DNA from 3 places in the Romboutsia sp. 1001713B170131_170501_G6 genome. Region 1 is predicted to be linked to each of the others. Evidence: predicted binding sites of a transcription regulator. Region 1 holds the regulator's gene; each other region holds the start of a gene.
What was found. The regulator HrcA, encoded in region 1, represses chaperone genes, less so after heat shock. The targets are predictions, from matches to a motif close to TTAGCACTCNNNNNNNNNGAGTGCTAA.
Positions count from the first base shown of each region.

Region 2: a site for HrcA is predicted at 3,531-3,557, ahead of I4U89_RS12475 (co-chaperone GroES). Genes of this name have one in related genera too.
Region 3: a site for HrcA is predicted at 4,159-4,185, ahead of clpB (ATP-dependent chaperone ClpB). Genes of this name have one in related genera too.

Region 1 covers NZ_JADPFC010000001.1:123,304-128,907, forward strand. The annotation lists gene lepA (translation elongation factor 4) at 1-872, shown strand, start outside; gene I4U89_RS00615 (APC family permease) at 1,050-2,366, shown strand; gene hemW (radical SAM family heme chaperone HemW) at 2,519-3,661, shown strand; gene hrcA (heat-inducible transcriptional repressor HrcA) at 3,761-4,777, shown strand; gene grpE (nucleotide exchange factor GrpE) at 4,796-5,353, shown strand; gene dnaK (molecular chaperone DnaK) at 5,509-5,604, shown strand, end outside.
Region 2 covers NZ_JADPFC010000006.1:48,883-54,486, forward strand. The annotation lists gene larB (nickel pincer cofactor biosynthesis protein LarB) at 11-754, opposite strand; gene I4U89_RS12465 (GNAT family N-acetyltransferase) at 905-1,420, opposite strand; gene groL (chaperonin GroEL) at 1,544-3,169, opposite strand; gene I4U89_RS12475 (co-chaperone GroES) at 3,188-3,472, opposite strand; gene cls (cardiolipin synthase) at 3,611-5,101, opposite strand; gene I4U89_RS12485 (DNA-3-methyladenine glycosylase family protein) at 5,118-5,604, opposite strand, start outside.
Region 3 covers NZ_JADPFC010000001.1:994,758-1,000,361, forward strand. The annotation lists gene I4U89_RS05020 (MutS-related protein) at 1-95, opposite strand, end outside; gene I4U89_RS05025 (hypothetical protein) at 199-954, opposite strand; gene I4U89_RS05030 (helix-turn-helix domain-containing protein) at 990-1,253, opposite strand; gene clpB (ATP-dependent chaperone ClpB) at 1,485-4,082, opposite strand; gene I4U89_RS05040 (hypothetical protein) at 4,312-4,740, opposite strand; gene I4U89_RS05045 (Bax inhibitor-1/YccA family protein) at 4,884-5,549, opposite strand.

The DNA.
Region 1 (5,604 bases):
AAAATGTAAGAGATGCATTAGAAAAAATGCAAATAAATGATGCAGCGCTGGAATTTGAGGCTGAAACTTCAGCTGCATTAGGATTTGGATTTAGATGTGGGTTCTTAGGTCTACTTCATATGGAAATAATCCAAGAAAGACTAGAAAGAGAATATGACTTAAACTTAGTAACAACAGCACCATCTGTTATATACAGAGTTACTAAAAATGATGGGGAAGTTGTAATGATACAAAATCCAACAAACTTACCAGAACCATCAGAAATAAATATGATAGAAGAGCCAATCGTTAAAGGTGATATAATAGTTCCTAAAGATTATGTTGGTACTGTTATGGAGCTTTGTCAAGAAAGACGTGGAACAATGATAAATATGGAATACATAGATGAAAAGAGAGTTATGCTCCACTATGATTTACCACTAAATGAAGTTGTTTACGATTTCTTTGATGCATTAAAGTCTAGAACAAGAGGATATGGATCTTTAGATTATGAAATTAAGGGATACACTCCTTCTAAACTTGTTAAGCTTGATATATTAATAAATAAAGAGCAAGTAGATGCACTTAGCTTTATAGTACATGAATCTCGTGCTTATCCAAGAGGTAAAGCTATGTGTGAAAAATTAAAAAATGAAATACCAAGACATCAGTTTGCAGTTCCTATACAAGCAGCTGTTGGAAATAAAGTTGTTGCTAGAGAAACTATAAGTGCACTTAGAAAAGACGTTTTAGCTAAGTGTTACGGAGGAGATATATCTCGTAAGAAGAAACTTCTTGAAAAGCAAAAAGAAGGTAAGAAACGTATGAGACAAATCGGATCTGTAGAAGTTCCTCAAAAGGCATTTATGTCAGTATTAAAATTAGATGAATAATAGCTAAAGCCAAAGGATTTTTCCTTTGGCTTTTTTATTATAAGTTATATTAACTAAAATCGTGTGTAAAACCTGTCCTCATATCTAAATTCTAATAATAGATAAAAACTTGGGAATACTAAAAAATGCAAAGTATACAAAACGATGATAAATATAAACAGCACAAGGAGGACATATATGAGTGATAAGCTTAATAGTACCATAGGACTATCAGCAGCTCTTTCAACAGTTGTTGGTATGGTTATAGGGTCTGGAGTATTTTTTAAGCCTCAAGCAATATACACGGCAACCAATGGTGCACCAGGTCTTGGTATAATAGCATGGATATTAGGTGGTATTATAACTATTACAGCAGGATTAACTGCAGCTGAAGTATCAGCAGCTATACCTAAAACTGGTGGAATGATGACTTATCTCAGTGAAATATATGGAGAAAAAATAGGATTCTTGACAGGATGGATGCAAACGGTATTATATTTTCCAGGTACTATTGCAGCGCTTGCAGTTATATTTTCGCAACAGGTATCAGAACTTATGGGTTATGGTCCACAAAATATGGTAGTAGTTTTACCAGTATCTTTAGGAATAATAATATTTATAGCGTTGCTAAACACAGTAGGATCATCTTTTGGTGGATTTATACAAACTGTAGCTACTATCTGTAAGTTATTACCTTTAATACTTATAATAATATTTGGGTTTATAAAAGGAAATGGAAACCCAATATTAACACCATTAGTAGGAGCTAAAACTACTGTCATAGGATCTTTAGGACAAGTATTGATAGCTACATTATTTGCCTATGATGGTTGGATAAATGTTGGAGCTATAGCCGGTGAAATGAAAAGTCCAGAAAAAAATTTACCATTAGCTATAGTTGGAGGTTTATCAATAGTTATGGCTGTATATATACTAATAAACTTAGCATATTTATGGGTAGCACCAGCATCAGAACTAGCCAATTCAGTAGCTCCAGCTGCACTTGTTGCACAAAAAATATTTGGAGATACAGGTGGGAAATTAATATCTATAGGTATACTAATATCAGTATTTGGTGCTCTAAATGGATATTTACTTACAGCACCTAGAATACCATATGTACTTTCCAAAGAGGGATTATTACCAGGATCAAAAGTGTTTTCAAAATTAAATAAAGGCGGTTCTCCATACAATTCCATCTGGTTAATAGCAGGTCTTGGATGTATATATGCTTTATCTGGACAATTTAACTTGTTAAGTGATTTAACTATATTTATAATATGGGTATTTTATATATTTACTTTTTATGGAGTAGTTAAGCTTAGAAAAGAAAAGCCAGATATGATAAGACCTTACAAGGTTCCATTATACCCTCTTATTCCTATTGTTGCTATACTAGGTGGACTTTTTGTTATAATAAATCAGTTAATAACAATGACCTTAGTTTCATTAGGAGGAATAATAGTTACACTTATTGGTTTACTAGTATATTCTTATAAAATTAAATTAAGATAAGTAAAAGGCATCTTTAAAGTTAGATGCCTTTTATATATTTCAAATCAATGAAGCGTTTTTAAATAGATAATAACCATTAATACATAGATATTGTTATAATATAGTAAAATATGATTAATAATGTAATTAATATATGAACAGGAGAAAAGTAAATGTTAGGATTATATATACACATTCCATTTTGTGTGAGTAAATGCAACTACTGTGACTTTAATTCATACAAATTAGATGTAAACTTAAAGAAAAGATACATAAATGATTTAAAAAAAGAAATGGAATTTTATAAGAAAGATATAGAAAAAGAAGATTATGAAAAAGAAATATGTAGTATATTTTTAGGGGGAGGAACTCCAAGTATACTAACATCTAATGAAATTGAAGAAATATTTAATAATATTTATAAAAACTTCAATATAAAAGATAATGCTGAAGTCACTATGGAATGTAATCCAGGAACCTTAACAAGAGAAAAATTAGAGGTTATAAAAAAGTGTGGAGTAAATAGACTAAGCATAGGTCTTCAAGCAGTACAAAATAATAAATTAAAAGAAATAGGAAGAATTCATACATATGAAGAGTTTGAAAAAAATTATAAAGAAGCTTTAGATGTTGGTTTTGATAATATAAATGTAGATTTAATGTATGCACTTCCAAATCATAACATTGATGAATGGAAAGAGAGTTTAGAAAAAATTGTTTCATTAAATCCATCACACATATCAGCTTATTCACTTATATTAGAAGAAGGCACAAAATTATATTATATGTATGAAAACAATGAATTTGAACTTATAGATGAAGACACAGATATAAATATGTATAATCACACAATAAACTACCTAAAACAAAATGGCTACAATCAATATGAAATATCAAATTACTCAAAACCAGGTTTAGAGTGTAGACACAATATACTATATTGGAAGTGTTATCATTATATAGGGTTAGGTGCAGGGGCATCTGGATACCTAGGAAATAGTAGATATAATAATGTAGAAAATCTAGATGAGTATCATAATATGATAGATAAAAATGAAAAACCTATAAGTAATTTAGAAAATTTAAGTATAGAAGATAAGATACAAGAAAAAATATTTATGGGACTTAGAATGAATGAAGGGATATATTTTGAAGACTTTAAAAAAGAATTTAATATAGAATTTAAAAATAAATATAATAAGCAAATTAAGGATTTAAAAAATAAAGACTTAATAAAAGAAAGTAAAGTAGGTATTAAGCTTACTCAAAAGGGACGAGAAATATCAAATTCTGTATTTGTTGAATTTATAAATTAATTAGAAAGTGTTGACAAGAATAAAATAAAATGATATATAATATATATAATCTTTTTAGCACTCGAAAGTAGTGAGTGCTAACAGCGAGGAGTGAAGGTGATGGAATTAAATGAAAGAAAATTAAAGATCCTCAAAGCTATAGTTAAAGATTATATAGAAACAGCTGAAGCTGTAGGCTCACGAACGATATCAAAAAAACATGACTTAGGTGTAAGTGCTGCCACTATAAGGAATGAAATGGCTGACCTTGAAGAATTAGGATATTTAATCCAGCCACATACCTCGGCAGGTAGAGTTCCATCTGAGAAAGGATACAAGCTTTATGTAGATTCTCTTATGAGTCAAAGTGAACTTAGTGATGAAGAGAAAATTTTAATAGAAAGTTGTATAAATAAAAATGTTAATGATATAAGAGATTTAATTCATGAGACTTCTAAGCTATTATCAGAAATTACTAATTATACAACTGTAGCTGTTACTAAAAATTTAGTCAATCAAAGTGTTATAAAACACATACAGTTAGTTAGTATGAGTGATAACAACATTTTACTAATAGTTGTTACAGATAAAGGTGATATAAAAAATGTAAATTTAGCTACTAACACTCATTTAGATCAATCAAAATTAAACATAATTTCTGATAATCTAACTAGAAAATTATCAGGAAAAAGTATAGTTGATTTAGATGAAAAACTTATAGCATTTATAAAATATGAAATAAGTGAACATGCAGTGTTAATAGATGAATTAATAGATGCACTAAATTTTGATACCAATGATGATACATCAATTTCACTAAGTGGAGCAACTAATATATTTAATTATCCTGAATTTAATGACGTACTTAAGGCCAAGTCATTTTTACATATGCTAGAACATAAGGAAATGATATCTAGTATGGCCAAGTCAAAAGGCATACAGAAGGATAATGTTAATATAATCATTGGTAGTGATAATGATTTTGAGTTAGCGCAAGATTGTAGTATAGTTACAGCAACTTATAATATAAGTAGAGATCTAGTAGGGCGTATAAGCTTTATAGGACCTACAAGAATGGACTATGCTAAGATTTATACAATTGTTAATTATATGAGTTTGATTTTTAACAAAAAATAGATTAAGGGGTGTAACATATTGCAAGAAAATAATTTAGAAAATGAAAATGTAAAAGAAGAATTAGAAACTTCAAGTGAGATTGAAGAAACAACTGAAGAAGTTGTAGAAGACAATGTTACAGATATAAATGACAAATTAGAAGAAAACAAGTTAAGAGACGAATTAGAGGCTCTTAATGATAAGCATCAAAGACTTCAAGCAGAATATGCAAACTATAGAAGAAGAACAAATGAAGAAAAAGAAACTATAGGATTATTTGCAAATGAAAAAATACTAAACGATATAATACCTGTTATCGATAGTATGGAAAGAGCTTTAGAAGCTTGTGATGACAAAGAAGGAAGTATGTATCAAGGAATAGACCTAGTATATAAGCAACTTCAAGGAATACTTACAAAGTATGGAGTTGAAGCAATAGAAGCTGAGAATGCAGACTTTGATCCAAATTTACACTTAGCAGTAATGCAAGAAAGTGTTGATGGAGTTGAAGCAAATAAGGTCGTAATGGTACTTCAAAAAGGATATAAACTAGGAAATAAAGTATTAAGACCAAGTATGGTTAAAGTATCTTGCTAGTTTAGTATAAATATAGCAGTAAAGTTTAAGAATTTAGCTTAAAATATATCTTATTATCTAGTACAACTAGAAATCAGATATTTGAATATATAAAAAAATAACTAAATTCTATATAGAATAAAAATCATAAAAAATTATTTAGGAGGAATTTGGTCATGGGAAAAATAATAGGAATTGACTTAGGAACAACAAACTCTTGTGTAGCAGTATTAGAAGGTGGAGAACCACAAATAATAACTAATGCAGAAGGT
Region 2 (5,604 bases), on a different contig from region 1:
ATTGATGTTTTTAATCCAATTTATTTATCATAGATGCCAAGTATCCTGCACCAAATCCATTGTCTATATTTACTACTGATATTCCCGATGCACAACTATTTAACATAGTTAAAAGAGCTGATAAGCCATTAAAGTTGGCACCGTACCCAACTGAAGTTGGAACTGCTATAACTGGTACATCTACAAGTCCTCCTACTACACTAGGTAAAGCACCTTCCATACCAGCAACTACTACTATTACCCTTGCACTTTGTAACTCTTCTGTCCTATATAGTAGTCTATGTATTCCTGCTACACCTACATCATATATTCTCCCAACATCATTACCTAAGAACTTAGCAGTATGATATACTTCATCTGCTACGGGTATATCAGAAGTTCCACCTGTAACAACTAATATTTTTCCTTTTCCCTTATTTTCTATAGGATGATTTTTTATCTTTAAGATTTTGCATGTTTTATCATATTCACAATTATCATATATAGATTTGATTTTCTCATACGTTTCTAATCTACATCTAGTACCTAATATGTTAGATCCTTTTTCATACATCTTTTCTATAATACCTATTATTTGCTCATCACTTTTGCCTTCACAGTAGATGACTTCTGGGTATCCATTTCTTATTTGTCTGTGATGATCTATATTAGCATACCCTAAATCTTCATAGGGTAGCTTTTTTAACTTATCTAACGCTTCTTCTATATTTATATTATCATTTTTAAAATCACTTAATAACTCCCTTAAGTCCATAGCTTACCCCTTTCAAATAGTTTTATACTTTAAATTATATCCTCATATATATTTTTTTTCCATATTATACTTGCTAAACGAAGTATTTAAGTTTTAATACTATGTGATATATATAAACTTATTGTTATATTAAAATCAGGACTAAAATTATTATCTTAGTCCTGACTTTTGTATATACTCTATTATTAACTTTATAGACTTATGATTTAGAACCATTACCTTTTCACCCTTAGTATCATATTCTCCATTAAAATTAAATCCTATTTTCTTATACATTTCTAATGCCTTTTCATTATCCTCATATATACTTAAATAAATTTCTTCACATCCATACTCTTCATAGATTCTTTTTATAAGTAACTTTAAACTCAAACTTCCATATCCCTTACCTTGGTATCTTTCATCAATTAAAAACCTATCAAACCATACCTGTTCATTTCCATTTGCAAAGTGTTTGTCAAAAGTATCATCTAAAAAACCATACATAGCAAAACCTATAAGAATATCTTCATCATATATTCCTACTGGTCTCCATACAGAAAATTCATCAGATTCATCTAAACACTCTTTTACGGTTTCTATAAATCCTTCTTGAGATTTTGATACCTTAAGATTTAATACTTCACTATAATTTTGATCACTTACCCCTTTTATCATTAACTTCATTTTAACACCCTTAAACATATATGTTTTTTATTTAAATTTTATCTCTATACTTCAAAATTAGTTTCTTATTTCAAAAATAAAAGGAGTAACATTCGTCACTCCTTTATTGTAACTAGTTTTTAATTACATCATTCCTGGCATTCCAGCTCCCATTCCTGGCATTGGACTATCACTTTCTGGAAGGTCTGCAACAGCAGCCTCAGTAGTTAAAAATACTCCAGCTATAGAAGAAGCATTTTGTAATGCACTTCTAGTAACCTTAGTTGGGTCAACTATACCAGTTTCTATCATATTTACGTATCTTTCATTTAAAGCATCAAATCCAATTTCAGCTTCTTCATTTATTACTTTTTGTATTATTACAGCACCTTCAAGACCTGCATTTATAGCTATTTGTCTTAATGGCTCTTCTAATGATTTTCTTATTATCTTAGCACCTAATTGTACTTCGCCTTCTAGTGTCTCTATTAACTTATCTACAACTGGTATAACACTTACTAATGCAGTACCACCACCAGCAACTATACCTTCTTCTACAGCCGCTCTTGTAGCATTAAGTGCATCTTCTATTCTTAATTTTCTTTCTTTCATTTCAACTTCTGTAGCAGCCCCAACCTTTATTACAGCTACTCCACCAGCAAGTTTAGCTAATCTTTCCATTAACTTTTCTGTATCAAATTCAGAAGTAGTTTCTTCTACTTGATGTTTTATTTGATTAACTCTGTTTTCTATAGCTACCTTATCACCAAATCCATCTACTATTGTAGTACTTTCTTTAGTAACTTTTACAGAACCCGCTCTACCTAACATAGTTAAGTCAGCTTCTTTTAAGTCATATCCTAATTCTTCAGATATAACAGTTCCTCCTGTAAGTATAGCTATATCTTCAAGCATTGCTTTTCTTCTATCTCCAAATCCTGGAGCTTTAACAGCAACAACTTCAAATGTTCCTCTTAATTTATTAACTACTAGTGTAGATAATGCTTCTCCATCTACATCTTCAGCTATTATTAATAACTTCTTACCTTGTTGAACTATTTGCTCAAGAACTGGTAATATGTCTTGTATATTAGATATTTTTCTATCTGTTATTAATATATATGGGTCATTTAATACAGCTTCCATCTTATCTACATCTGTTACCATGTAAGCAGATACAAATCCTCTATCAAATTGCATACCTTCAACAGCATCTAGTTCAGTATGCATAGTTTTAGATTCTTCAACTGTTATAACTCCATCTTTTCCTACTATCTCCATAGCTTCTGCTATTAACTTACCAACTTCTTCATCTCCAGCAGATATAGAAGCAACTTGAGATATAGATTCTTTAGTTTCTATAGTTCTTGATTGTTTCTTTAATTCTTCAACTGCTACTTCAACAGCTTTTTGTATACCTTTTCTTAGTAATACTGGGTTAGCTCCAGCAGTTACGTTCTTTAATCCTTCTCTTATTATAGCTTGAGCAAGTACCGTTGCAGTTGTAGTACCATCTCCAGCTACATCATTAGTCTTAGTAGCAACTTCTTTAACAAGTTGCGCTCCCATATTTTCAAATCTATCTTCTAATTCTATTTCCTTAGCTATTGTAACACCATCATTAGTTATAAGAGGTGCGCCAAATTTCTTATCTAATATAACATTTCTTCCTTTAGGTCCTAATGTAACCTTAACTGTATCTGCTAATTTATTAACACCATTTTCTAAAGCTTTTCTTGAATCTTGTGCAAATTTTATTTCTTTAGCCATTTCTATCCCCTCCTATTATTATTCAACTACTGCTAGTATTTCACTTTGTCTTAATATTGTGTACTCTTGCCCATCTATTTTAACTTCTGTTCCTGCATATTTTTGGAATAAAACTTTATCTCCAACTTTTAATTCCATAACTATTTCTTTTCCGTCAACTATTCCACCTGGTCCTACTTCTAAAACTTCAGCCATTTGTGGCTTTTCTTTAGCAGCTCCTGGTAAAACTATACCACTTGCAGTTTTTTCTTCTGCTTCTAACATCTTAATAACTACTCTGTCAGCTAATGGTCTTATTTTCATATTTTTCCCTCCTAAATGAATTGTAAATATGTAAAATTTATTATAAACAAAATAATTGTTATCACTCTTTAGATTAGAGTGCTAACAATTATTATAATATATTAACTTCCCATATTTTTCAATAGTTTTTGTTAAATTTTATAATATAGGCGAGAACAATCTAGCTATTGATTCTCTAACCTTTTTACCTAATTTACGCTTAGAAAATTCATCTAATGTTAACTCTTCGCTATTCTTTAAATCCTCAAAAAAATCTTTACTCATTCTTTCTACAATTTCTTTATCATATATAAATGCATTTATTTCGAAGTTAAGCATAAAACTTCTTAAATCCATATTTGCAGATCCTGTAGATGCTATTTTATCATCTATTATCATTATTTTTGAATGTATAAATCCTTTTGTATATAAATAAACTTTCCCCCCCGATTTTAATATATCATCAAAGTATGAATAGGAAGCATTGTTGACTATTTTATGATCAGCTATCTTCGGAAATACGATTCTTACATCTACTCCACTTAAGGCTGCACTTTTAAGTGCTATGAGCAAACTTTCATCTGGTATAAAATATGGAGTTTCTATATAAATACTTTTTTTAGCTTGGCAGATAGCACAAAAATAAGCATAATGTATAGATTCCCAATCACTATCAGGCCCACTAGCTATTATTTGGACCATACTCTGACCACATTTTTTAGGACTTGGGAAATATTTCTCTTCTGATATAATCTCTTTTGTTGTATAATACCAATCTGTTAAAAATATTGTTTGTAGCATGTATACTGAAGTTCCTTCTATTTTTATATGAGTATCTCTCCAGTATCCAAACTTTTTATTCTTACCCATATATTCATCGCCTATATTTAGTCCACCAGTGTATCCTATTTTTCCATCTATTATAGCCAACTTTCTATGATTTCTATAATTTAATTTTCCACCCATCATTGGAAACTTAGCTGGTAAAAATGCTACTATTTCTATTCCATTTCTCTTCATTTCATTAAAAAATTTTCTATTAAACCAAAATCTCCAACATCCTACATCGTCATATAATATTCTTATCTTTACACCCTCATTGGATTTTTTGATTAGCAACTCTTTTAATTTTCTTCCTATTTCACTATCTTTTATAATGAAGTATTCTAAATGTATATGCTCTTTTGCATTTTTTATGTCTTCTAAAAGATTTTTAAATTTTTGATTTCCATCAATATATACACTTATTTTATTATTCGTTGTAAATGGAAGTTTTCCTGTATTAAGTAGTAAATTTATTACCCTTTTTTTACTATAGTCTTCTATATTTTCATTTAGTAATTGATTTGTATTAATTGTACTTTGTTCTATATTTGCGATTTCCTCTATTCTCTCTAAGTTTTCAAATACTTTGTCTTCTCTTATGCTACTAGCTAACTGCTGAGTTTTAAATAATTTTCTCTTTCTTATATTTCTTCCTAATATAGCATATATAACTAAACCTATCCCTGGAAGTAATATAAAAATTAGTAACCACGTAACAGTTCTAGCAGGATCTCTATTCTCAAGTATTATAGACATAGAGATAATCGCTCCAACAATATACGATATGGTCAAGTAGCTTAAAAACAAAAAAGCTCCAATACTCATAATTTATACCTCATCTTTATCTGCCTATACCAAGCTCCCTTGCATAATAGAATAAATACTGTTGTGCAAACCCAGCTAAATTACCAAATTTATCAATAGCATAAGTTCTCATTTTAGGTAAGCTCATATCTTCACTTACATAAAATTCTTGCATAACTCTTTTTACCCATACATCAACAGGGAAAGTGTCATACTTTTGCATTCCAAATAAAGCTATACAGTCTGCTACCTTTGGACCTACTCCATTAAATTTCTTTAATTCTTTTATACAATCATCAGTACTTAAACTTGTATATCCAGATATATTTTCATTATCTTTTATTACATTCTCAGTTGTACTTTTTATGTATTTATCTCTAAAACCAGTTTGACATGCTCTTATTTCTTCTTGTGAAGCCTTGTTTAACTCTTCTGGTGTTGGAAAAGCAAAATAATCCTTGCCTCTATAATTCCCTATATAAGATCCATAATTTCTTGATAGATTTTCTATTGCTTTTTGTATC
Region 3 (5,604 bases), 870 kb from region 1:
TTAAAGTATAGTTCTATAGAGAAAAGCATTAATAATAGAGCTATCAAACCAAATATAAATTCTAAGATATTGATATTTAAATTAATATTTTTCATTTATTCCTCCCGTGTATATCATTATATTTATGACTTACCAGTTCTAATTTAAATTTTACTTAAGTCGTATTTCATACTACACTATATAAAAAATAGTATATTATTACTTACCTTTATTAACTAATTTTCTTAAATCTATTATTCTAGATATTATATCTTCAAATTCATTATTTCCTTTTAAAGAACTAAAAGTTTCATTTAGAGAATCTATTAGCATTTGATATATATCTATGTCTACTGTTGTGCCTTTATTTATATCATCAAGATTATCAAAGTATGCTATTTTATTAAGTTGTCTAGGTATATCAGTACCTAAACGTTCTATGCTGTTTACCAATTTATTTAGATAAATTAATGAAGTTTTTATATCACCTTTTTTTAGATTAACATGAGCTAAGTTTGAGTTTAAAAATGATCCCATTTGATTACCATCATATACTAATTTATCAATATCAATAGCTAGTTGATAATACAGACTAGCTTTATCAAAATCAATATCTTTTTCATCAATATCATCTTTATAACTATAATAAGAAATTGCAAGCCCCATACAAGATGTCATAGCTTCTCCAACTGAAGCATTTAAGTTTTGTTGCATTAATTTTCTTGCCTCATATATCTTATCTTGTTGCATATATACAAAAGGTAACATTACATCTGGATTGCAGGTTGGTTTGTATATTTTTTTCAAAACTTTTTCTGCCATATCATTTTTTCCTACCATCATATAGTTACTACCCAGCTGTATAAGAGAAGATTCTTTTAAAGATATATCATTTGTGTTATCCACTATGTCTTCCAAAATTTCTATTATTCTATTTGTTATATCTTCTGCGTTTAAATAATTTTTTCCCTTCATCATCACTAGAGAATAAATATAAGTTAGTTTAAATTTTAACTTATAATTAGATGGATATTTTTTAATATTGTTATATCATTTTCATTTAGTTCTTTTTTATAGTTTAATAGTTCATCTATTGTTACCTCAAAATAGTTAGCAAGTATGGGAAGTACTGTTATATCTGGATAACTCGTACCATTTTCCCATTTAGATACTGCTGGTATTGATACTCCAACAATGTTTGCTAATTGTTCTTGTGTAATATCTTTATCTCTTCTTAGTAATTTAATAGTTTCCCCTATCTTTATTTTATCCATATATTTACTCCCTTAATATGTTATATTTATAGTATAAATTAAGTAATATATATTAACAATGGAAACATAGTTAACCTTTAATTAATAAATTTAACTTATAGTTAAATTTTAATTGAGATACTGTGTAGGCGAATTATTTCTTATTGCCAATAGATTCATCTGTTATTAAAAATTAAAAGACCTATTAAGTTTATACTTAATAGGTCTTTTGTATATTTTTTATTTTATTAATTAGTTTTTGGTAAACACTTCTATATTTTCTCCATTACCATCCACAACTACAGTACATCCACTATAAACTTCTCCAGATATTACCTTTCTAGCTATTATTGTTTCTAAAGTGTTGCTTATATATCTCTTAAGCGGTCTAGCACCATATACTGGATCATACCCTTCTTTTGCCATAACCTCTTTAGCACCCTCAGTTATTTCTATATCTATATTCTTTTCACTAAGTCTTTTTCTTAATGCGTCTACGAATATATCTATTATCTTTTTAATACCTTCTAAGCTAAGTGGCTTAAACATTATTATATCGTCAACTCTATTTAAGAACTCTGGTTTAAATCTATGCTTCATTTCATTCATTACCATATCTTTTGTAAATTCATCTATGTTTTCACCAGCTTCTAATAAATGATGACTTCCTATATTAGATGTCATTATTATAAGTGTGTTTTTAAAGTCTACTGTTTTACCTTTATTGTCAGTAAGTCTACCATCATCTAATATTTGAAGGAATATATTAAATACATCTTCATGTGCTTTTTCTATTTCATCAAATAATATTACAGAGTATGGATGTCTTCTAACAGCTTCTGTTAATTGACCACCTTCTTCATATCCTACATATCCTGGAGGAGGACCTATAAGTCTAGATACTGCATGTTTTTCCATATACTCACTCATATCTATTCTTATTATATTATCTTCACTATCAAATAGATTATTAGCTAAAGTCTTAGCAAGCTCTGTTTTACCAACCCCTGTAGGTCCCAGGAATATAAATGAACCAATTGGTTTTTTCTCATCTTTAAGTCCTGCACGAGCTCTTATTACTGCATTAGATACTGCTGTAACTGCTTCATCTTGACCTATAACCCTTTTATGAAGTTCATCTTCTAACTTAAGAAGCTTTTCTCTTTCACCTTCTACAAGTTTAGTTACAGGTATTCCAGTCCATTTAGCTACTATTTGAGATATTTCATTTTCTGTTACTTCTTCTTTTAATAATGCATTTTCATAGCTTGATGCCATCTTTTCTTCATGATTTTGTATTTGCTCTTCTAATTTTGGTATTATGCCATATTTTAACTCTGCTGCTTTGTTAAAGTCATATTCTCTTTCATATCTTTCAACATCGCCTTTAGCTTTATCTAACTCTTCTTTTAAGTTTCTTATATCAAGTATTTGTTTTTTCTCATTTTCATATTTAGCAGTCATTTCATCATTCTTAGATTTTAATTCTGCTAACTCTTTTCCTAAATTCTCTAATCTAGTTTTACTTTTTTCATCATTTTCCTTAAGAAGTGCTTCTTTTTCAGTTTCAAGTGTAAATATTCTTCTTCTTACAGTGTCTAGTTCTGTTGGTAGAGAATCTATTTCACTTCTAATCATAGCTCCTGCTTCGTCTATTAAATCTATTGCTTTATCTGGTAAGTATCTATCTTGTATATATCTATCAGATAACTTTGCAGCAGCTACTATTGCATTGTCATGTATTCTTATACCATGATGTATTTCGAATCTTTCTTTAAGTCCACGTAGTATTGATATAGTATCAGATACAGTTGGTTCTTCTGCTATAACTGGTTGGAAACGTCTTTCAAGTGCTTTATCTTTTTCTATATATTGTCTATATTCATCAAATGTAGTAGCACCTATACAGTTAAGTTCTCCACGAGCTAACATTGGTTTTATTAAGTTACCAGCATCCATTGCACCATCAGTTTTACCAGCACCTACTATTGTGTGTATCTCATCTATAAATAATATTATTTTACCTTCTGAAGATTGTACTTCTTTAAGTACAGCTTTTAATCTTTCTTCAAATTCACCTCTATATTTTGCACCTGCTATTAGTGAACCCATATCTAGTGCATATATTACTTTATCTTTAAGTCCTTCTGGTACATCCCCACGGACTATTCTTTCTGCTAATCCTTCAACTATTGCAGTTTTACCAACACCAGGTTCACCTATAAGTACTGGATTATTTTTAGTTCTTCTTGATAATATTCTCACAACTCTTCTTATTTCTTCGTCACGTCCTATAACTGGATCTAATTTATTTTTCTTAGCTAAATCTACTAAGTTAGTTCCATATCTAGATAAGGCTTCATAAGTTCCTTCAGGGTCTTGAGTTTCTACTCTTTGACTTCCGCGAACTTGTGATAATACTTCTAAGAAGTTACTTTTATTTATATTGTATTGTCTTAATACTTTTCCTACTGATGTATTGCCTTCCATGTCTATTATAGCAAGCATTACATGTTCTACACTTATATAAGAATCTTTAAATTCTTTAGATATTTCTTCTGCTTTTATTAATATTTCATTTATCCTTCTTGTAGCTGTTACACCTTGTGAACTTATGCCTTCCCCATGAATTTGAGGTAATTTGCTTAGTTCCACATCTATACTATTTTTTACTGAATCTACTGATACACCCATTTTTTCTAATATATTCGGTATAAGACCATCTTCTTGATTAACTAATGCACTTAATAAGTGTATAACATCTATTTGTTGATTATGATTTTTAACACCTATATTATAAGCTTCATTTAAAGCCTTTTGTACTCTTACAGTCATTTTTTCTATATCCATATGTATCCCTCCACTATCATAATATATATTATTTTCAGTAAAATCTTAATTATTTATTTTATTTAGAATTTTCTTATTAGCACTCTGGTTTGTTGAGTGCTAATAATTTATTAACTACAATATACTCCTATAAAAATACTTTGTCAATAGTTTTTTATCTTATTTGTCAATATATAATATATAAAGGTAAAAGCACCTGTTACAATTCCTTGTAATAGGTGCTTTTACCTTAGCTTTTCATATTATATTCTTGTAATTTTTTAATGTTTTCTAATTCTTTTATAAAATCATTAGCCTGAATATAATCTATATATAAAAGACAAGAAACTTCTTCTGTTTTTTCACTCATTCTAGTAGTTATTCTAATATGATCCTCTAATTTCTTTGTGTAAAATTTATATATTAAATCAAGATGTACTCTATCCCCATTTAATATTATATCTATACTTTCATTAGGAATCTCTACCTCTACATTTTTTTGTGTATGGCCCTTAGATATATTATTGTATTTAGTATATTTATAAGAATATCCCTTATAATCAAATCTATTACTTTCCTTTATTCTATTTAATATATATTCTCCCTCTTCCTCTTTTAGAAAGTCTTCTTTTTCAAAGAAATAATATTTAGCAAAATAGTCTAATTTATATTTTCCCATAGTTTCCTCCTAAGTTATATAATAATAGTATTTCTATATTTAATAATTATATGAAGGTTATTTAGAATTCAAATATATAAGGACTTAAGAATAAACAAAAGACTGGATTATACTAATTAAATATAATCCAGTCTTTTTGTTTATTAATCTTTGAATTCGTATATTAAATTTAATAAATCTAGTAAAATATTTACAAAATCTAGATAAAGATTTAATACATGTATAGATAAATCATTCTTACTTATTATATTTTTTGATTCTATATCATATTTTATTAAACTTATATCATATAATATATATCCTGAAAATATTATTATACTTAAAGCACTATATAATATATTTAGTGTCTGTGAACCTATAAATATATTTATTATAATTAAAACTAAAAGTGATATAAGACCTGCAAATAATATAGATCCTATACCTAGGTAATGCCCAGCTTTCTTTCTATAAGATATAAAGGCTAGTATCCCAAATAATATACAAGTTCCAAGTAAAGCATTAATTACTACAGATGTTCCTAAACTTTGTAAGTAAAAAGATAATAGTGGATATAAAAGTATACCATCTATAAATGTAAATAAGTAAACATAGTTCATCGAAAAACTTCTAGGTATTATACTTTTCTTAGATAATATTGCCATTATAAGTAAACCTATTATTAAAAATGGCAATATTAAATTTGCTACTTGTACAACACTTATCGGAATAAAAGCTTGCCCAAATGCAAACCCTATAAACATAAATAGTATAGATATTGCTAGATACTTAAAAATATCAGCCATTGGATTTGTAATTTCTTTATGCATTTTTATCATCTCCATATATTATAAAAAACTATATATGTATTATACCATATATTAC